3 regions of the Novosphingobium sp. HNCC26DJ243 genome follow, and region 1 is predicted to be linked to each of the others. Evidence: predicted binding sites of a transcription regulator. Region 1 holds the regulator's gene; each other region holds the start of a gene.
The links. Region 1 encodes LexA, which represses DNA repair genes until DNA is damaged. Its sites were predicted from a motif close to GTTCCNCNCTTGTTCT; they were not measured.
Positions count from the first base shown of each region.

Region 2: a site for LexA is predicted at 4,152-4,167, ahead of uvrA (excinuclease ABC subunit UvrA). Genes of this name have one in related genera too.
Region 3: a site for LexA is predicted at 2,567-2,582, ahead of AC2A04_RS09900 (ribonucleoside-diphosphate reductase subunit alpha). Genes of this name have one in related genera too.

Region 1 covers NZ_JBXUGN010000001.1:188,874-196,215, reverse strand. The annotation lists gene moaC (cyclic pyranopterin monophosphate synthase MoaC) at 1-84, shown strand, start outside; gene AC2A04_RS00965 (molybdopterin molybdotransferase MoeA) at 95-1,300, shown strand; gene lexA (transcriptional repressor LexA) at 1,359-2,057, shown strand; gene ppk2 (polyphosphate kinase 2) at 2,462-3,235, shown strand; gene AC2A04_RS00950 (hypothetical protein) at 3,420-4,325, shown strand; gene AC2A04_RS00945 (ComEC/Rec2 family competence protein) at 4,495-6,732, opposite strand; gene gltX (glutamate--tRNA ligase) at 6,762-7,342, shown strand, end outside.
Region 2 covers NZ_JBXUGN010000001.1:830,274-837,615, forward strand. The annotation lists gene AC2A04_RS03950 (reverse transcriptase domain-containing protein) at 1-143, shown strand, start outside; gene AC2A04_RS03955 (hypothetical protein) at 530-706, shown strand; gene uvrA (excinuclease ABC subunit UvrA) at 1,163-4,141, opposite strand; gene AC2A04_RS03965 (type ISP restriction/modification enzyme) at 4,314-7,342, shown strand, end outside.
Region 3 covers NZ_JBXUGN010000002.1:486,265-493,606, forward strand. The annotation lists gene AC2A04_RS09900 (ribonucleoside-diphosphate reductase subunit alpha) at 481-2,478, opposite strand; gene AC2A04_RS09905 (GlsB/YeaQ/YmgE family stress response membrane protein) at 2,973-3,221, shown strand; gene AC2A04_RS09910 (YifB family Mg chelatase-like AAA ATPase) at 3,246-4,754, opposite strand; gene AC2A04_RS09915 (hypothetical protein) at 4,927-5,631, shown strand; gene polA (DNA polymerase I) at 5,639-7,342, opposite strand, start outside.

The DNA.
Region 1 (7,342 bases):
CTCGACAAAGGCATGGTCATCGAAAACGTCCGCCTGATCGAGAAGCGCGGCGGCAAGTCGGGCACCTGGGTAGCGCCCGAATGAGTGTGCGCGCATGAGGACGCCGCCCCTCCCCCTCGCCGAGGCGCAGGCGCGCCTGCTTGCGCTGGCCGAGGCCTTGCCGGTGGAGCATCGCGCAGGTTGCGATTGCCTCGGGCATTACCTGGCCGAGCCGCTTCGGGCGCGCCGCACCCAGCCCGCCGCGCCGCTCTCCGCCATGGATGGTTATGCGCTGCGCTCTGCCGACCTGCCGGGTCCGTGGACGGTGATCGGCGAGAGCGCGGCGGGCCATCCCTTCGGTGGGACCGTGGGGAGCGGCCAGGCCGTGCGGATCAGCACCGGCGCAGTGCTGCCCGATGGTGCCGACATGGTGCTGCTTCAGGAAGATGCGTCGCGCGACGCCGGCACGCTTTCCCTCGCCGGTGAACCGCCGCGCCCGCCCGAGCGCCACATCCGGCCCGCCGGAATGGACTTTGCCGGCGATGCCGTGCTGCTCGATGCGGGAACGCGCATTGGCGCTGCGCAGATCGCGCTCGCCATCGCCGGCGGGCACAGTCACCTGCCCGTGCGACGCCGCCTGCGCCTGACGGTGATCGACAGCGGCGACGAACTGGTGCTCCCCGGCCAGGTGCCCGGCATCCACCAGCTTCCCGCCAGCAACGGGCCGATGCTCTGCGCCATGGCGGGGGAGCTGCCGGTCGATATCAGCCACGTCGGGCCGATTGCCGACCGGCTCGAGGACCTTGCCGCCGCGCTCGAAGCTTCGGGCGATGCAGACGTCATCGTGACCAGTGGTGGCGCTTCTGTGGGCGATCATGATCTCGTGCGGCCCGCGCTCGAAGCGGTTGGCGCAACACTCGAATTCTGGCGGATCGCGATCAAGCCGGGCAAGCCGCTGATCGTCGCCCGCCGTGGCCGCCAGATCATTCTCGGTCTGCCGGGCAATCCCGCCTCGGCTTTCGTCACCGGGTTCCTGTTCCTGCTCCCGCTGCTGCGGTCGATGCTCGGTGCTGCGCAACCCCTGCCCCGGGCGCTATCGTCACGCCTGACAACCGCGATGGGCGTTGGCGGAAGCCGAATGGAGTTCCTGCGGGCGCAGTGGGACGGCGCGGGCGTGACGCTTGATCACTTGCAGGATTCCGGTGCGCTGTCGCCGCTTGCCCGCAGCAATGCGCTGGTCGTGCGCGAGGCAGGAGCGCCTGCACAAGGCGCGGGAAGTGATGTTCCGATCTACCTGCTCGGAAATGGCGGAATTGCTTGACGAGTCGTATTTGGTTGCTTATCCGTTCCGCATTCGTTCACCCGCGGAGTAACCGCCAATGTTGACGCGCAAGCAGCACGAATTGCTCTCTTTCATCCAGGTTCGTCTGGAGGAGTCCGGCATTTCGCCCTCGTTCGAAGAGATGAAGGAGGCATTGGACCTCAAGTCGAAGTCGGGCGTGCACCGTCTGATCTCGGCGCTTGAGGAACGCGGCTTCATCCGCCGCCTGCCCAATCGCGCGCGGGCGCTCGAAGTGTTGCGCCAGCCCGAAAGCGCGGTGACGAAGCCGGTGCTGGCGCGCGAGGCTGCCAACACCAACCCGGTTGTCGCGCCGATGCGTCAGGTTGCCAAGGCGGCCCCCGCCCCGGCCAACGACGTGATCGAGCTTCCGCTTCACGGCAAGATCGCTGCGGGCGTGCCGATCGAGGCGTTCGAGACGTCGGCCACTCTGCCGGTGCCCGCTGCACTCCTCGGTGCGGGCGAACACTATGCGCTCGAGGTTTCGGGCGATTCCATGGTCGAGGCCGGGATCTTCGACGGCGATTACGCGCTGGTGCGCAAGACCGATGTCGCCCGCGACGGCGAGATTGTCGTGGCGCTGGTGCGAGGCGAGGAAGCCACGCTCAAGTACCTCCATCGCGAGAAGGGCATGATCCGTCTCGATCCGGCCAATGCTGCGTACGATCCGCAGTTCTACCGCCCCGACGAAGTCGCGGTGCAAGGCAAGCTGGCCGGACTTCTGCGCCGTTATCACTGACGGGGCGTTGCTGGCGCGCTTGAAGGAGCTGCACGCCCCTTGTGTGCGGCTCGGCCGGTTCGTTTCGCTGACCAAACCGGATTGCGTGGAGGCTGACGTGGGCCAGTGATGGTCTCTGCAGACAGCGACGCCGCGCAGCAGTCCGGCGAGGCTGCGCGAAGTTGCGCGAGCAGGCCTGGGCTCTTGGTGAAGTAGCGAGCACGGTTGGCGCGGGATTCTTCGCTTGCCGTGAGTGAGCGAGCGCTGTTGGCGCGATGAGGCCTTCACCTGCGGCCTGGGCTCGTATTGCTCTCAAGTCTCGTTGTGCCGAAGGGTGAAACCTGCGCGCCTTGCCACGGACAGGACCTTGCGCAATGCTCTGCCGCTAGCGCCGTGCCTGCAGGCCGGGCTTTGGAGAACAGGGCATGGGCCGGTTGAAGCGCAAGGAATACCGCGAGGCCTTGAAGCCCCTGCAGCGGGAGCTTGTCCAGCTCGCGCGCTGGGTCGCCGCCACCGACAAGCGTCTCGTCGTCCTGTTCGAGGGTCGCGACAGCGCGGGCAAGGGTTGCGCGATCGCCGCCATCCGCGAACATCTCAATCCCCGGCAGGTCAGGACGGTTGCGCTTGCAAAGCCGACCGAGTGCGAAGCGGGCCAGTGGTATTTCCAGCGCTATGTCCAGCACCTGCCGACAGCGGGCGAAATCGTGCTGTTCGATCGCAGCTGGTACAATCGCGCAGGCGTCGAGCGGGTCATGGGGTATGCCAAGCCCGAACAGGTCGGCGCCTTTCTCGAGGCCACGCCGCAGTTCGAAAAGATGCTCGTCGATGACGGCATCATCTTGGTGAAGTACTGGTTGTGCTGCGATCAGGACAAGCAGGAAAAGCGCTTCGCCGAGCGGCGCGACGATCCGCTGAAGGGCTGGAAGCTCTCGCCGATCGACGTAAAGGCGCGCGAACTCTACGGCGCCTATACCGAGGCGCGCGAGGACATGCTGGCCGCTACGCACACCGCGTTTGCCCCTTGGACGCTCATCGACTTCAACGACCAGAAGACGGGACGCCTGACCTTGATCCGCGATCTTCTCGACCGGATCCCCGACAAGTTCGTGCCGGAAGACCCCGTCGATCTGCCGGCGCTCAAGAGCAGGCCGCTGCACGAACAGTTCCGCGCGGTCAAACCGCTAAAGAATTTTGATTGACGGATTGGCGAGCGCATCGGGTGCCGAAGACTTGCATTCCTGCAATCCGGCCCGTTTCTGGACTTCCTACCTGCCGCCCCCTTTCGCACCGAACTTTCTCCGCGAAGAATGGCCTCATCAATCATTCCTTCGCGCGAGCTATTCGCGCGTGAAGTGGAACACCGGTCCCCAGATGTGATAATTTATGCCGATGCAAATCTCATCTGAAATTGTCGCCTTGCTTGTCGCGTCGATCTTTCTGCTCGCGGGCTGCGATCCAACCGTGAAGGCGAACAGTAACGAGCACGGTACCGCTGGAACGGCCGACCCGATCCACAGCTTTCCGATTGTGCATCGGCGTTCCGGAGAGGAGTTTTTCGAGCGGCCAGCGGCGCTTGCCGCCGCAAGGAAGTCAAACAGCCCAGCCCCCCTTGTCGTCGTGCTGGGCCGCAGCATCTGGTCCAATGTGATAGGCAGCGAATCTCCGACGTTCGCACTCTATGCGGACGGAACTGTCATCCAGAATACGCCAGACGGTTTTTCGACTTCTCGCCTTACGTCGGAAGAAGTCTCAGAACTCGTCGAACAGCTCAATCTGCGCGCGCTTGCACAGTTTCAAGGCGAATTCATGCTGGAGGGCGTCACTGACATGCCAGAGCACAGTTTGCTGATCTATGCAGGTGCAAAGCCCATCTTCATCACGATAACCGGACCGATGGGTGAGCCGGACTTCCGTGCCAGATTGCCAAAGGCTGTTGTCTCAGCCTGGAATACTTTGCAGCGTTACCGTGCCGCCCAAGCACGGCCCTGGCTGCCCGAGAAGTTCGAAGTGATGATTTCTCCTTATGCCCATGCAGCCGAACCCTCGATTGTCTGGCCAGAAGACTGGCCGGGCATCGACGATCCGCAAACAGTAACGAGGGGCCACTCCTACAGCTTGTTCCTTACAAGTTCGATGTTTGAGCAGGTCAAAGCCTTTTTGAAAACACGGCACGCGCGAGGTGCCGTCGAGATTGGCGGGGCCAAGTGGGCTGCAAACATCCGCTTTCCCTTTCCACATGAACGGCTTTGGATGGCACCCAAGCTTGAGGGACGTGAGGGCGGGCAATGACGGATCAGTCGTTGGGAAGAGTCGGAATGGAAGGGGTTCGGGCAATCTAAAACTTTGTCGGTCGCTTCGAGTCAGACCGCTGGCGAACGTGATGACGTTTGATTGCGCGTGGCGCACGAAGTCAGATGCCCCGACGCCGTAGCCGCGATTGCCCTTCGTCGATCACCAATCAAGCGATGGGCCGGCTCCCCGTAGTTGCATCGACAACAGGGAAGCCAGTCCACATCTCCGGCCAGCGGTACCAGCCTTGGTGTCCTTGCGTTTCGGCGACGGTGCGGATGCGGCCGGTGGCGAGGTTGATTGTGAGGCCACCGGTGCGGTCGAGGAAGGCCCTGTCTGCCTTGAGCATCCTCGGTTTGCAGGCGAAAGGCAGGCGCCGGTCGGCGATCACGATGTCGGCACGCTCGCATGCCGCGGCCAGTGCCATGTCATCAACGTAGGCGCGGCTGCGCGTCAGGAGGAGGACGAAGCGGCGGCCGTCTCGCCGCAAATCGGCTGTGCAGAAATCGTCGCTGCAACGGGCCGCGGGCCATTCGTCGATAGGACGGAGCGTCCCCTCCATCCCGGCGAGTTCGAGCAGGTTCTCACGCATGTAATCGCCGCGTCCCATGCGCAGAACGATGAGATCGTCGCCCAGGCCGGTCATGCCGACATGGTGGCCATCGCCGGTAACGAGCAGATCGGGCGTGGGAGTGACGACCATCGCCGCCACCGCCATCGTCGCCGGTAGCATTCCCCAGAGGCGCACGGTGCCGGTCCACAGCGCGAGCCAGAGCATTCCTGCAACGAACAGCACGAAGCACCACGGCGCCATCGGCGGAAGCATGGTCACTGCGCCCGGACGGGCGGCGACGAAATGGGCGAGCGCGAGCAGGACTTCGAGGCTTTTGCCCGTCAACCACCATGCCGGGCCTCCCAGACCTGCGAGGTCAAGCAGCAGGGCAAGCCCGATCAGCGGCATGGTGACGAAGGTTGTGAGCGGAATGGCGATGACGTTTGCCAGCGATCCGTAAACGCCAGCGCGATGAAAGTGGAACAGGCCAATCGGCATCAGCGCCAGTTCGATCACCATGCCCGTGGCGAGCAACAGGATCAGATTGCGCGCCATCCGCGCGAACGGCCCATGGTGCTCGGCGGAGAGGAACCCGCGTACTGGAGCGGCCGAGTGGAAGGCAATGATGGCGATGACGGCGGCAAAACTCATCTGGAAGCTGGGACCAAGCACGGCTTCGGGCCAGAAGATCATCACGATGAACCCGCCGACCGCGACCATCCGCAACGACAGCGGATCGCGTCCGAGCGCGAGCGCGACGAGGACCAGCATCGCGCCGATGCACGAGCGGATTGTGGGCACCTCGGCGCCAGTCAGCAGGGTATAGGCAAGGCCCGCCACTGCGCCTGCGAGCGCGGCTGCGATGGGTACGCGAATGCGCAGCGCGATCCACGGCATCGCGGCGAGCAGCCGGGCAACGATCCAGTAGACCGCGCCGACCAGCGCGCTCACATGAAGGCCGCTGATTGACAGTAGGTGAGTGAGGCCCGCGTCGCGCATCGCGTCCTCGTCGGTTTGCGCAATCGCCCCGCGATCACCACTGGCAAAGGCCGCAGCAATGGTGCCGGGCGAGCCGCCGAGGCGCGAACGCACGTGGTCTGCCAGATCCTTTTGCATGCCGCGCAATGTGGTGCCGCGTTCGGACCGGCGCACGACCACGACGTCGCCGAGCACGGTCCCGGTCGCGGCAATACCGTCAAACCAGGCGGTGCGCGCAAAATCGTAGGCACCCGGAAGCATCGGCGATGCGGGCGGCATGAGCCTGGCGCGCAGCCGAACGGCAGCACCTTCGGCAAGGCCCGGCATATCCTTGGCGACAGGAAGATTGACGCGGACGCGCACGGGCTTCTGGAACTCGGGCAATCTCACCAAGAGCAGCAGGCGCGCGCGGTCCTTGGCCGGTTCCTCGCGCCGCTCGATCACCTGGCCGTTCAGCAGCGCCACTTGCGGGCGGGCAATGCCAGGTTGGCCGACAAGCGAAGACCGCGTCCATATGTTCGCCATGCCCGCGGCTGCCATGATCGCGAGGCCTGCGATGGCCAGTCGCACGTGGGGAAGCCGCGATTCATCGATCAACACGAGGCTGGCGATCACGGTCGCACTTGCTGCCAGCAAGGTCCCGATCCAGTCGAGCGGACCCGGCAGGGCAACCCAGGCGACGATACCGGCAGCAAAGGCGACAACCAGCCAGAGACCGCGTTCGAACGGGTGGGCATCAAGGAAGGCTTCGACCCTATCAAGCACGCTGGACAATCGCGTGCGGATGTCCCAATGCCGCGCGCGTCCGACCGGTTCTTTGCCGGGATCGGCGGCAGGAAAATCTGCTGCGGGTCCATCTGCTGCCGGGGACGCCATGGATTTCAAAGGGAAGGAAAGCGCGGCCGATGGCAAGCGCCACTGACACCGTTTCTGCAGGATCGCGCGGGCAAGGCCGTGTGGTTACCCGATTTGCACCCTCGCCTACGGGGTTCCTGCACATTGGCGGCGCGCGTACCGCGCTGTTCAACTGGCTTTATGCGCGTCACCACGGTGGCACTTATCTGCTGCGGATCGAGGATACCGACCGCGCCCGCTCAACCGACGCGGCGATCGAAGCTATCTTCGACGGCCTTAACTGGCTGGGTCTGGGCGGTGACGAGGAGCCAGTGTTCCAGTTCGCGCGCTCTGACCGGCATGCACAAGTCGCACACCAGATGCTCGAGGCCGGGCATGCCTATCGCTGCTACCTGACCCAGGAAGAGCTGGCGGCGCGGCGCGAACTGGCGCAGGCAGAACGTCGCCCGTTCCGCATCGACAGCGAGTGGCGCGATGCCACGGCGGACCAATGGCCCGATGGCCAGCCTTACGTCGTGCGAATGAAGTCACCGCGCGAAGGCGAGACGGTCATTGACGACAAGGTCCAGGGCTCGATCACGGTCCAGAACAGCGAACTCGACGATTTCATCGTTCTGCGCTCGGATGGTAC
Region 2 (7,342 bases), 640 kb from region 1:
TGAAGATATTTTTGCTTTATTCTACTAAAGCGCATCAGTTTGCAGAGCAAGCCCTCACTAACAATTATCCAGAGTTGGCTGCCGCCTTTTTAGGATATTCTGGTATAAGAGGCATCACGTTTGATCCGCTTCTGGTCGACTGACCGAAAATCACCACACACCCTGTGGCAACGCTGTTTCTGTGCAAGCGTTACAAGGCTAAGAATCACGGGGACAGGGACTTACGGTGACGGGAATTACGGTGACAGGAATTACGGTGACAGGAATTACGGTGACAGGAATTACGATGACAGGTGCCTAACTCCCCAAATACCCAAATGCGCTGGGCATGATCGGGGTGACGAGGGCAGCGCGCTTTCCATCCCCGCAAGGGGTATGGTTTCAGCGTGTAGGCATTATTCCTTCCCCTTCCCCTTCCCCCTCCATGGGGAACATTCGGGACGCCCCCCGGAATAAACCCCTCCCCCCATCGTTATCCCTCTGTGCGGCCGGTTGGACGGGGCACTTTTGAAAGGGAATGATGATGATGATGAGCATGATCTCTGTGCGCCGTGTGGCGCTTGGCCTGGCGGCGGCGGGTGTGGCTTTTGCCGGAATGGGGGCGGCGACGCCGGCGCTGGCGGGTGAAGGGCACTGGTCGATCGGTGGCGGCGTGCAGTGCCGGATCGTGCTGGGGGTTGTGGTCTGCTCCAAGAACCGGCCCTGATCTGACTGGGGACGCGTGCTTGCGCGCGTCATTAGCTTCGCTGGCCTTCGGCTCGACGGGCTCAGGACGAACGGGGGGGTGGATTTGGGGTGATACCCCTCCACCATCCTGCGGATGGTCCCCCTCCCCGAGCCAGCTCGGGGAGGAACTTTGATGGGGTTTGCCCCTCCACCATCCTGCGGATGGCCCCCCCCCCCGAGCCAGCTCGGGGAGGAACTTTGATGCGGTTTGCCCCTCCACCATCCTGCGGGTGGTCCCCCTCCCCGAGCCAGCTCGGGGAGGAACTCTGGTGGGGTTTGCTTCGATGGGGTCGGGGCGGTTTGGAGCGACTCTGGATTGCTTTGTCGGCTTGGGCCTTCTCGCAATGACGAGGGTTGGGGTGGTGGTGCCGATCCGTCAGCGGCTTGCGCGGGCCCCTCTCCCAACCCTCTCCCCTGAAGGGGAGAGGGCTTTTCTTCAGCGTTTCAGGAGGGGGGCGAGGTAGTGGCCGGTGAAGCTTCTCGGGTTCTTGGCGACCTGTTCGGGGGTGCCTTCGGCGACGATTTCGCCGCCGCGCACGCCGCCTTCGGGGCCGAGGTCGATGATCCAGTCGGCGGTCTTGATCACATCGAGGTTGTGTTCGATCACGACGACGGAATTGCCCTGCTCCACCAGGCGGTGGAGGACTTCCAATAGCTTGCGCACGTCTTCGAAGTGGAGGCCGGTGGTGGGCTCGTCCAGGATGTAGAGCGTTTGTCCGGTGCTGCGGCGGGCGAGTTCCTTGGCGAGCTTGACGCGCTGCGCTTCGCCGCCCGAGAGCGTGGTGGCCTGCTGGCCGACCTTGACGTAGCCCAGGCCGACTTCATTGAGCATATGCATCCGGTCACGGATCGGGGGCACGGCCTTGAAGAATTCCTCGGCGTCCTCGATCGTCATGTCGAGCACGTCGGCGATGGAGTGGCCCTTGAACTTCACCTCGAGCGTTTCGCGGTTGTAGCGCTTGCCCTCGCACTCCTCGCAAGTGACGTAAACGTCGGGGAGGAAGTGCATCTCGATCTTGATCAGGCCATCGCCCTGGCACTTTTCGCAGCGGCCGCCCTTGACGTTGAAGCTGAAGCGGCCGGGCTTGTAGCCGCGTGCGGCGCTTTCGGGCAGGCCGGCGAACCAGTCCCGGATCAGGGTGAAGGCGCCGGTGTAAGTCGCGGGGTTGGAGCGCGGGGTGCGGCCGATGGGCGACTGGTCGATCTCGATCACCTTGTCGCAGTTCTCGAGCCCGGTGATGCGATCGTGCGCGCCGGCGATGACGCGGGCGCCGTTGAGCGCGCGGGCGGCCCCTGCGTGGAGCGTATCGATGGTGAAGCTCGACTTGCCCGAGCCGGAGACGCCGGTGACGCAGGTGAAGGTGCCGAGCGGGATCCTGGCGCTGACGTTCTGCAGGTTGTTGGCGCGCGCGCCCTCCACGCCGATGAACAGGCCGTTCCCCTTGCGGCGTTTCTTCGGCACCTCGATCCGGCGGGCGCCGGTGAGGTACTGGCCGGTGAGGCTGTTGGGGTTGGAGAGGATATCGTCGAGCGTGCCCTGGGCGACGATCTGCCCGCCGTGGACGCCCGCGCCGGGACCGAGATCGACCACATGGTCAGCCGTGCGGATGGCGTCCTCGTCATGTTCGACCACGATGACGGTGTTGCCGAGATCGCGCAGGCGCTTGAGCGTGACGAGCAGGCGATCGTTGTCACGCTGGTGGAGGCCGATCGAGGGTTCGTCGAGCACGTAGAGCACGCCCGAGAGGCCGGAGCCGATCTGGCTGGCGAGGCGGATGCGCTGGCTCTCGCCGCCCGAAAGCGTGCCCGAGGTGCGATCGAGATTGAGGTAATCGAGGCCGACGTTGTTGAGGAAGCCGAGGCGCTCGTTGATTTCCTTGAGGATGGCGCGGGCGATCTGCGACTGCTGGCTGGTGAGCTGGGCATCGAGCGCGCCGTACCATTCGACCGCGGCGGCGACCGAGAGGCGGGTGATGGAGGAGATGTCGGTCCCGGCGACCTTGACGCTGAGCGCCTCGGGCTTGAGGCGGGCGCCGTGGCAGGTTTCGCAAGGCTGGGCGGTCTGGAACTTGGAAAGCTCCTCGCGCATCCAGGCGCTTTCGGTCTGCAACATGCGGCGGTTGAGATTGCCGATGACGCCCTCGAAGGCCTTGTTGACGGTGTAGCTCTTCTTGCCGTCGATGAAGGTGAGCGGGACGGCCTTGCCGCCGGTGCCATAGAGGATGACGAGCTTCACCTCGCCCGGCAGCTCGTCCCACGCGGTTTCGAGCTTGAAGCCGAAGTGCGCGGCGAGGCTGGCGAGGACCTGCATGTAATAGGGCGACGGCGGGTTGCTCTTGGCCCAGGGGACGATGGCGCCCTGCTTGAGCGAGAGGTGTTCGTTGGGGACGACGAGCTGGGGATCGAACAGCAGCTTTTCGCCAAGCCCATCGCAGGCGGGGCACGCGCCCTGGGGGGCGTTGAACGAGAACAGGCGCGGCTCGAGCGCGTCGATGGTGAAGCCGCTGACGGGGCAGGCGAACTTTTCGGAGAAGACGATGCGGTTGGCCGGGAGGCCGGTTTTCTTCATGCCACTCCCCTCCCGCTTGCGGGAGGGGCTGGGGGAGGGCGTGTTTTTGGCGGGGTCGGGTAACATGCCCTCCCCTAACCCCTCCCGCAGGCGGGAGGGGGATTCACCCAGCGCCTCGACCGTCGTGTCGGCCAGATCGATGTAGGCGAGGCCGTCGGCGAGCTTGAGGGCCTGTTCGAAGCTGTCGGCGAGGCGGGTCTGGATGCCGTCGCGCACGGCGATGCGGTCGACCACGACCTCGATATCGTGCTTGAGCTTCTTGTCGAGCGCGGGCGCGTCCTCGATGGCCATCATCTCGCCGTTGATGCGGACGCGGGTGTAGCCGGCCTTCTGCCATTCGGCGAGCTCGCGGCGGTATTCGCCCTTGCGCCCGCGCACGACGGGGGCGAGCAGGTAGGCGCGGGTGCCTTCGGGCAGGGCCATGACGCGATCGACCATCTGCGACACGGTCTGCGCGGCGATGGGCAGTCCGGTGGCGGGGCTGTAGGGGATGCCGATGCGCGCCCAGAGCAGGCGCATGTAATCGTAGATCTCGGTCACGGTCGCCACGGTGGAGCGCGGGTTGCGGCTGGTGGTTTTCTGTTCGATCGAAATGGCGGGCGAGAGGCCGTCGATATGTTCGACATCGGGCTTCTGCATCATCTCGAGGAACTGGCGCGCGTAAGCCGAGAGCGATTCCACGTAGCGCCGCTGGCCTTCGGCGTAGATCGTGTCGAACGCGAGGCTCGACTTGCCCGAGCCCGAAAGCCCGGTGATGACGATCAGGCTGTCGCGCGGGAGATCGATATCGATCCCCTTGAGATTGTGTTCACGAGCGCCGCGGACGGAAATGGTATTGAGAGACATGCGCGGCGGTGTTCCATATTTGTTCGATTCAGGCAAGGCCTTGCCCAAGGCTCACGCGCATGTGGGGAGTGTGGGGGAACGGTGCAATACGGGCTTTGGGGGATGATGTGCAGCAGCGCACTTGGCAAGCGCCTGATCTTGGCGGAATAAGAACCCAAACCGGGGAATTATCTTGAGCAGACAGAGCATCAACGATTACCGCGCCGAACTTGACCGACTGCGCGTCGTATCTGGTAGTCGCCGCGAAAGCGTGCTGCGCGAAGCATTCAAGGACTTGCTGAAGCGGTGGGGCCGTTCGCAAGACCTGAGCTTTGTGCCCGAGCACGATATCGTAACGCCGCAGAAGAACCGCATCTATGTGGACGGCGCGCTGCTGCATGCCCTGCGGGTGCCGTTCGGATATTGGGAGGCGAAGGACGCCGACGACGATCTGGACGCGGAAATCGCGGCCAAATTCCGCAAAGGATACCCGCGCGACAATATCATCTTCTCCGACGATCACACGGCAGTGCTCGTGCAGGATGGCAGCGAACTGGCCCGCGTGGCCATGGATGACACCGAAGCGCTCTATGGCCTTCTGACGCGGTTCTTTGGGCATGAACGGCGCGAGATTGCCGAGTTCAACAAGGCGGTAAGGCAGTTCGCGGCGGACCTGCCAGCCGTGCTGGACGCCCTGCGCGCCCTTATTGCCGACAAGCGCAAGGCTTCTAAAGAGTTCGACAAGGCCGAGAAGGCCTTCCTGAAGCACGCGCAGGACGCGATCAACCCGGCGGTGAGCCGCGACGATGTGCAGGAAATGCTGATCCAGCACGTGTTGACCGAAGACATTTTCGCCAAGGTTTTCGACAACCCCGACTTCCACCGCCAGAACAACGTCGCGAGCGAGCTTTACAAGCTTGAAGACAAGCTCTTCGCGCGCGGCGAGAAATCGACACTGCTGCGCGCGCTGGCCCCCTACTATTCGGGCATTGCCGCCACGGCTGCTGTGATTTCCACCCATTCGGAAAAGCAGGGCTTTCTCAAGGGCCTCTACGAGAACTTCTACAAGGTTTACAATCCGAAGGCGGCGGACAAGCTGGGCGTGGTCTATACGCCGGGCGAAATCGTGCGCTTCATGATTCGCAGCACCGACTGGCTGTGCGAAAAGCACTTCGGCAAGAACCTGATAGACCGGGGCGTCGAAATCCTCGATCCGGCCACCGGCACCGGCACGTTCATCGTGGAACTGCTCGAAAGCTTTCGCGGCCACGGCGACAAGCTGCGTCACAAATACAAGGAGGAGCTGCACGCCAACGAAATCGCGATCCTGCCCTATTACGTCGCCAACCTGAACATCGAAGCGACCTATCAGGCGATCACCGGGCAGTTTGCCGAGTTTGAAAACCTATGCCTTGTGGACACGCTGGACAATGTAGATGCGCTTGGCATCCATTCAGGACACCAGTTCGATCTGCTTGGCGCGCTGAGCGACGAGAACATCGAACGCATCAAGCGCCAGAACCGCCGCAAGATCAGCGTCATCATCGGCAACCCGCCCTATAACGCCAACCAGCAGAACGAGAACGACAACAACAAGAACCGGACATATGCCCACATCGATAAGCGCATCAAGAATACATACATCAAGGCCAGCACGGCACAGAAGACTAAGCAATATGATATGTACAAACGATTTATTCGTTGGGCAAGTGACCGGATCGGTGACGAAGGTATAGTTGCATACATAACAAATCGTAGTTTTATAGACGCCCACCAAGATGACGGATTTCGTCGTACGGTGGCAAAGGATTTTGACGAGGGATGGGTTATTGATCTCGGTGGGGACTACAAGCGTAAAGGGGCAGGTGGTTCCGGCAACGTGTTTGAAATTGGGACTGGCGTTGCAATTTCATTTTGGGTGAAGCGGCGCGGAAAATTTCCTTTTCAGCTTTTTTATATGTCGGCACCAGAAGGTCGAAGCGAGGACAAGCTTGCATGGCTCAGCACATTGGACGGGTCACGATCTAACTGGCTGAAAATTGCCAATCGACTGGATGCTGCCTGGATTGACCTCCCACCCGAAATCTCAAGCGATTTGATCCCCTTGGCGAACACTGCGACCAAGCATGCAAAAGATTCTCGACAGCACCGTGCCGTGTTTGGCGAATACTCCCTTGGCATATCGACAAATAGAGACGATTGGCTGTACGATAGATCTATTCATCACCTAGAGGGAAAAGTTCGGACACTTATTAAAGGATACGAAGAAACTCGCCCTCCAGTGTGGCCATCAGAAATTAAATGGTCTGAGACACTAAAACGCCGTCGCAAGGCTGGGCAAAAAGAGAATTTCGACTTTGCTAAGATGGAAATTATTGAATATCGTCCATTCTCTAGCCTATGGCTTTATCGGTCAAATTTGTTTATTGATCGATTAGGGCTTTTAGATCGCAGTTTTCCAAAAGACTGCAGCAATACGTCAATCACATGCTCTTGGGGAAAACGTGGAACGTTCGCTTGCCTCGCAACGGCAAGGCCATCATCTCTCGACTGGTATATTCCAGACGCAAACCAATACTATTCCCGCTACCGCTACACCAAATCCGGCGAACGCGTCGACAACATCACCGACTGGGGCCTCAACAAGTTCAAGGCGCATTACAAGGACGAGGTTGCCGCAGCGCGCTTCCGGGACCGGACGCAGAACGGCGGGATCGCGCAGAGACTGACCGACGCTGATGGGACCGTGCATGATCTAGTGATTGCGCCCAATCCTGCGTCATGGCCGTACGACGAGCGCGGCGTGCCTGCGGTGACCAAGGACGCGATCTTTGCCTATTGCTATGCCGTGCTGCACGATCCGGTCTATCGCGAGAAATACGCGCTGAACCTGAAGCGCGAGTTTCCGCGCATTCCGTTCTATCCCGACTTTGCCCGGTGGGTGGCATGGGGTGAAGCGCTGATGGCCATGCACATCGGCTATGAACAAGTTGCGCCTTGGCCGGTGGAGCGGATCGAAACGCCGCAACCCAAGCGCGCGCCGGGCACGCACCCCAAGCCGGTGCTGAAAAGCAATGCGGCGGCAGGCAATGTGATGGTCGATGCCGATACGCAGATTAGCGGCATTCCCAAGGAAGCGTGGGATTACCGGCTGGGCAACCGCAGTGCTATCGATTGGGTGCTGGACCAGCACAAGGAGAAGAAGCCCCGCGACCCCACCAT
Region 3 (7,342 bases), on a different contig from region 1:
CCCGATTCCGGGCAAGTCTCGCCAGTGCGAGCGATGGTTCCGATAGGCTTGCGTGCAGAATAGTAATTCATTTCATTGACTTTCTTGCCGCGCCGCTCCCCGGACGGACGCGTTCGGTGAAAACTCGAGCCAGCGGGCAATCCCGTTTGGGCAGGAGTTAATGCAAGCAAAGTCATGAGATTTGACTCGTTGGACGAACCGCCGAGAGCTATCGACAGCTTTATCCACAGGGTCTCCCACCTAATGCCGGAGACATCAGGTTGACCAGAACGACGAGCCATGCGAGTCAGAAGCTGCAACGCGGGCTGCTCGTCTAACTCGTCGTTCAGCTTGCATGGGGAAGGTTGTCGCTAGACTTCCTTCCCCTTTTGATTCGCATCGAAGACGACTCGAACCAAATTCTTAAATACCGTTTACTAACGGCGTCGACGAATCTTCGTCGTCGTAAGTCATTCGTTTTTCCACAGAAACGAATCTAAGTTACTGACAAGCCAGGCATTCCTCGTAGTCGGTCGGGCTGGCGGCGAGTTCCATGACCGGGGCGGCGGCGGTGTTGTCCGCTTCCACGCCACCGGCGAACCCTGCGCGCTGTACAGACTTCGAGCGCAGGTAGTAGAGCGATTTGATGCCCTTTTCCCACGCCTGGAAGTGCAGCATCATCAGGTCCCACTTGTCGACGTCGGCCGGGATGTAGAGGTTCAGCGACTGGGCCTGGTCGATATAGGGCGTGCGGTCCGCCGCAAATTCGAGCAGCCAGCGCTGGTCGATCTCGAAGCTGGTCTTGTAGACTGCCTTTTCCTCGGGGCTGAGGAAGTCGAGGTGCTGGATCGACCCGCCGTTCTCGAGGATCGAGTTCCACACGTTGGTGGAATCCTTCGATTTGTCGGCCAGCAGCTTCTGCAGGTAGGGGTTCTTGACCACGAACGAGCCCGACAGCGTCTTGTGCGTGTAGATGTTCGCCGGGATCGGCTCGATACAGGCAGACGTGCCGCCGCAGATGATCGAGATCGACGCGGTCGGCGCAATCGCCATCTTGCAGCTGAAGCGCTGCATCACGCCCATGTCGGCAGCATCGGGGCACGGGCCCCGCTCCTGCGCCAGCATCAGCGATGCCTCGTCCGCTTTGGCGGCGACGTGGCGGAACATCTTGAGGTTCCACGCCTTGGCCATCGCCGATTCAAAGGCGATGCCCTTCATCTGCAGGAACGAGTGGAAGCCCATCACGCCCATGCCGACCGAGCGCTCGCGCATTGCGGAGTACTTGGCGCGGGCCATCTCGTCAGGCGCACGATCAATGTAGTCCTGCAGCACGTTGTCGAGGAAGCGCAGCACGTCCTCGATGAACAGCTTGTCGCCGTTCCATTCGTCCCAGGTTTCAAGATTGAGCGAGGACAGGCAGCACACCGCGGTGCGATCGTTGCCGAGATGGTCGCGACCGGTGGGCAGCGTGATTTCCGAACACAGGTTCGAGGTCGAGACCTTGAGTCCGAGATCGCGGTGATGCTTGGGCATCGTGCGGTTCACGGTGTCGTTGAAGACGATGTAGGGTTCGCCCGTCGCAAGGCGGGTCTCGACCAGCTTCTGGAACAGCGAGCGCGCATCGACCGTGTTGCGGACCGAGCCGTCCTTCGGGCTGCGCAAGTGGAACTCGGCGCCATCGCGCACGGCTTCCATGAACTCGTCGGTCAGCAGCACGCCGTGGTGAAGGTTCAGCGCCTTGCGGTTGAAGTCGCCCGACGGCTTGCGGATTTCGAGGAACTCCTCGATTTCCGGGTGGCTGACGTCAAGGTAGCAGGCGGCCGAGCCACGGCGCAGCGAGCCCTGGCTGATCGCCAGCGTCAGGCTGTCCATCACGCGGACGAAGGGGATGATCCCGCTGGTCTTGCCGTTGAGACCGACCGATTCGCCGATGCCGCGCACTTTGCCCCAGTAGGTGCCGATGCCGCCGCCGCGCGAGGCGAGCCAGACGTTCTCGTTCCACGTGGCGACGATGCCTTCAAGGCTGTCATCGACCGAGTTGAGATAGCACGAGATAGGCAGGCCGCGCCCAGTGCCGCCGTTCGAGAGCACGGGCGTTGCCGGCATGAACCACAGCTTGGAGATGTAGTCATAGAGGCGCTGGGCATGGTCCTGGTCGTCCGCATAGGCATCGGCCACGCGGGCGAACAGGTCCTGATACTTCTCGCCGGGCAGGAGATAGCGGTCGTCCAGCGTGTCCTTGCCGAAATCGGTCAGGCGCGCATCGCGGCTGTCGTCGGTGACGATCGTGAAGCGGCGCGGATTGACCTTCTTGGAATCGCTGACCGGCTGGGCGGCGACAGCGGCCGCAGCGACCGTTGCCGCCATTCCGGCGACCAGTGCATCGCTGCCTGCATCCCTGGTGTTCATGTCCATCGCCTTTGCTTCACCAGCTTCCTGCGCATTGAGGGCCAGTTCATCCTGTGCAGCCACCGCGCCGTCTCCAGTTCTGAAATCCACGTCGCAACCCCCGTATCAACGCCCGCGCCAAGCAACCGGGCATCAGTCCTTCATCGAATCGGGAGCGCTTCCCGATCATAGCGAAGATGGAACACACAGGGAACATCAATCCCTTGGCCCAGCCTTCGCGCGAAATTCGTATCCGGTCGGTTCGCATCCTGCGCGCAGGCAAAGCGATGCCAATGCGCGCAAAACACGCCCAAGCTCTCTAAACTAGGTTTAGAGGTCCCCCTGAAGCCCGACCACAACCCATAGTGCCTCAACCCTGTCGAGACACAAGAGGGTAAACATCCTGTAGCGGACTCAATTCGTCGCAAGCCCGATTCGCTTCGTCGCGCTGAAGGTCATGTTGCAGTGCAGCGACGCGTGGAAAGAGCGGCACTTCAAGAGGCAAATGGCGTTGGTCGGATTTATTTTGAGGTGCCCGCGCAAATTGTGGACAAGAAGGGGTCAACCGGCACCATATGAAGTGTCCACAGGAATGGAGCAGGAATGTGCTGAATCTGATCTCGATCGTGTTCACCGGGCTGGTCGTCGGCGTGCTCGCGCGGTTCTTCTATCCGGGCGACGTCGACATCGGCCTGTTCAAGACGATCCTTCTCGGCGTTGGCGGCGCGCTGATCGCAGGCCTGCTTGCCAGTTCGCGGTCACGCGGGACGTTCGGCGACAAGGTGAATCGCGCGGGCTGCCTCGCCTCGGTACTGGGCGCGATGTTGCTGATCTTCATCGGGCGCAGTCTGTAGCTGCAAGTTCTCGTCCGAACCGCCTCAGGCCCTCGGCGCGACCCTGCGGTAGCTGAGCGCTTCGGCGATGTGGATGCGCCCCACGGTTTCCGTGCCGGCAAGATCGGCGATCGTGCGGGCGACCCTCAGCATCCGGGTATAGCCACGCGCAGACAGGCGCATCGCTTCGGCGGCTTGGGCCAGCAGCTTGCGGCCCGGTTCGTCAGGCGTGGCATGGCAATCGAGCAGGTCGGCGTCGAGTTCGGCATTGCTGCGCCGGCCCGTGCCTTCGAGCCGTACAGTCTGGATCGCGCGGGCCTTGGCGACGCGTGCTGCAACCTGGTCGGACCCTTCGGCAGGCGGTGGCAAGGCAAGATCGGCGGCGGAAACCGGATCGACCTCGACGTGAAGGTCGATCCGGTCGAGCAGGGGGCCTGAAACCTTCGATTGGTAATCGGCGGCGCAGCGCGGCGCGCGGCTGCAGCCCAGCGCCGGATCGCCGAGGTGGCCGCAGCGGCAAGGGTTCATCGCCGCGATCAGCTGCACCCGCGCGGGGAAGGTCACGTGGGCATTGGCGCGCGCGACCGTGACTTCGCCCGTCTCCAGCGGCTGGCGCAGCGAATCGAGCACCGCGCGCTGGAATTCGGGCAATTCGTCGAGGAACAGAACCCCCAGATGCGCCAGGCTGACCTCGCCGGGCCGCACCTTCAGCCCGCCGCCCGTCAGTGCGGCCATCGAGGCGGAGTGGTGGGGACTGCGGAAGGGGCGGGCACGGCTGATGCGGCCATCCTCGAGCGTGCCGGCGACCGAGGCGACCATCGATACCTCCAGCGCCTCTGCCGGCGTCAGTTCGGGCAGGATGCCGGGCAGGCACGAGGCGAGCAGCGACTTGCCCGCACCTGGCGGGCCGGACATCAACAGGTTGTGCGATCCGGCGGCGGCAATCTCGAGCGCACGCTTGGCGGTTTCCTGCCCTTTCACCTGTTTGAGATCGGCCACCCGGCGCGGTGCTTCCGCCACGCCCTGCTGTGGTGTGGGCAAGCGGTGCGTGCCCTTGAGGTGATTGAGAAGACCAACAAGGTCGGGCGCGGCGATCACGTCGATCCCGCTCGCCCAGCGCGCTTCGGGCCCTTGCGCGGCGGGGCAGATCAGCCCCTTGTCCTGCCCGCTGGCATGGAGCGCTGCAAGCAGCACGCCGGGCGATGGCAGGACGCGGCCATCCAGTGCGAGTTCGCCCACGGCGACGTAATCGGCGATCTGTTCGAGATCGACCACGCCCATGGCGGCGAGCAGCGCAAGCGCGATCGGCAGGTCATAGTGCGAGCCTTCCTTGGGCAGGTCGGCGGGCGAGAGGTTCACGGTGATCCGCTTGGGCGGCAGGGCAAGGCCCAAGGCAGACAGTGCCGACTGCACCCGCTCGCGGCTTTCGCCCACCGCCTTGTCGGGCAGGCCGACCAGCTTGAACGCGGGCATTCCGGGCGCAACCTGGCATTGCACTTCCACAGATCGCGCTTCGAGCCCGAGATAGGCAACTGTCGATACAAGCGCGACCATGCAAGCTCCGTACTGATCCTGCGGTCATTGCTGAGTGATTGCGCGGTGGGAAGCGGCGAAGGCGCAATACCGCCATTTCCGAAGCATCAGGCAGGCAGCGGGAAAAGATGGTGAAGGCAATTTAACCGTTTCCCTTGGCAATTCGGCAAGGCCCGCGCGCGGATGGAGGGATATGCTCCGCCGCTTGATCCTTCCTGCCCTTACCGCGCTTCTGGCCTGCCAGCCGATTGTGTCGGCGCGCGAGGTCTCGACGCGCACCTGGGTAGAGGATGGCGTAACCTGGACCGAGACCACGGTGGTCGAGGTCGAGGAGCCGGGCTCGGAGCGCCTTGTCGGGCTGCACGATGGCCCGGCGCGAAACGGCATCGCCAGCTTCGGAGCGTTCGAGGTGATCGACTCCACGCGCGCCGCGCTCGTGGCAGAGACTGATTCCTATTCGCCGGCAGACTTTGCCAAGATGCTCCGCGCCTACCCCGGCATCCGCGTGCTGGAAATGGCCGATTGCCCGGGCACGGTGGACGATTACGCGAACCTGCGCCTGGGCCGGATGATCCGAGCGCAGGGCATTGCGACCCACGTGCCCGCGCACGGCTCGGTGCGTTCGGGCGCGGTCGAGCTGTTCCTTGCCGGTGCCAACCGCAGTGCGGCGCCCGACGCCGCCTTCGTCGTCCATTCATGGATCGATGAGGACGGCCACGAACCCGGCGACTTTGCCGCCGACGCTTCGGTCAACAAGGCCTATCTTGCCTACTATCGCGAGATGGGGCTCAGCCCCGACAAGGCCGCAGCCTTCTACGCGCTGACCAACTCGGTGCCCAACGAGGACGTGTTGATGCTCCGCACGGACGACCTGGCACGGTTCGCGGCGCTTGACTGAAAGCACTCTAGTGCGCTGCGCCCCATGACAGTCCGGTGCCGATTTCCACGCCCAGCGGCACGGTCAGCTTGACCGACGGCTCGGCCGCAGTCGCCATGACCCGCTCGATCACAGGCCGTGCCGCCTCGACGTCGCCTTCGGGCAGTTCGAACACCAGTTCGTCGTGGACCTGCAGCAGCATCCTGACGTTCGGCAGGCCCGCTTCAGCCAGCGCGGGCATCATGCGGGCCATGGCGCGCTTGATGATGTCGGCGCTGGTGCCCTGGATCGGGGCGTTGATCGCAGCGCGCTCGCTCCCCTGGCGCTCGGCCTGGTTCTTCGAACTGATGCGCGGGAACCAGGTCTTGCGGCCGAACAGCGTTTCCGAATAGCCGCGCTCGCGCACGCTCTCGAGCGTTTCGTGGATGTAGCGCTGGATGCCGGGGAAGCGTTCGAAGTACCGGTCGATCATCGCCTGCGCCTCGTCCGCGCCGACGCCGAGCCTGCCGCCAAGGCCCCAGCGGCTGATGCCGTAGAGAATTGCGAAGTTGATCGTCTTGGCACGGCCGCGCGTGTCGCGATCGACAGTACCGAACATCTCCATCGCGGTGCGGGCGTGGATGTCCTCGCCTGCAGCAAAGGCCTCCTTGAGCGCAGGCACGTCGGCCATGTGGGCGGCAAGACGCAGCTCGATCTGGCTGTAGTCCGCTGCGAGCAGGACGTTGCCCGGTTCGGCGACGAAGGCATCGCGGATCTGGCGGCCGATCTCTGTGCGGATCGGGATGTTCTGCAGATTGGGATCATTCGACGACAGACGCCCGGTCTGCGCGCCGACCAGGCTGTAGCTGGTGTGGACGCGACCCGTGGCTGGGTTGATCGCGGCCTGCAGCGCGTCGGTATAAGTGGACTTCAGCTTCGAAAGCTGTCGCCATTCGAGCACGAGCGTGGCGACCTCGGCCCCTTGCGCGGCAAGGCCCTCCAGCACTGACTGGTCGGTGGAATACTGTCCGGTCTTGCCCTTCTTCCCGCCCTTGTATCCGAGCTTGTCGAACAGGATCTCGCCCAACTGCCTGGGACTGCCGATGGTGAAGCTCTGTCCGCACTTCTCGTGGATCACGCCCTCGAGCCGCGCGATCTGGGTGGCGAACTCGGTTGAAAGGCCTGACAGGCGCTCCCGGTCCACCTTGATGCCGTTACGCTCCATCATGGCGACCACCGGTACCAGCGGACGGTCGACGCGCTGGTAGACGCGGCTGCCGCCTTCCTCGGCAAGGCGGGGGCTGAACAGGCGGTGCAGGCGCCATGTTATGTCGGCGTCCTCGGCCGCGTAGCGCGTGGCGTCTGCCAGCGGCACCTCGGCAAAGGTTATGGCCTTCTTGCCGCTGCCGCACAGGTCCTTGAAGGTCATCGTGGCGTGGCCGAGGTGGCGATGGGATAATTCATCCATGCCGTGGCCGGCAACGCCGGTTTCGCCGCGTCCGGCATCGAGGCAGAAGCTCATGACCATGGTATCGTCGATGGGCGCCACTTGGATGCCGCTGCGCGCAAGCACGTTGAGGTCGTACTTGATGTTCTGGCCGACCTTGAGCACCGCGTCGCTTTCCAGCAGCGGCTTGAGCATGGCGATGGCGGTGGCCTTGTCGATCTGCACCGGGCGTTCGGCGAACATGTCGGTTCCGCCGTGGCCGAGCGGGATGTAGCAGGCCTGGTTGGGCCCGAGCGCGAGGCTGAC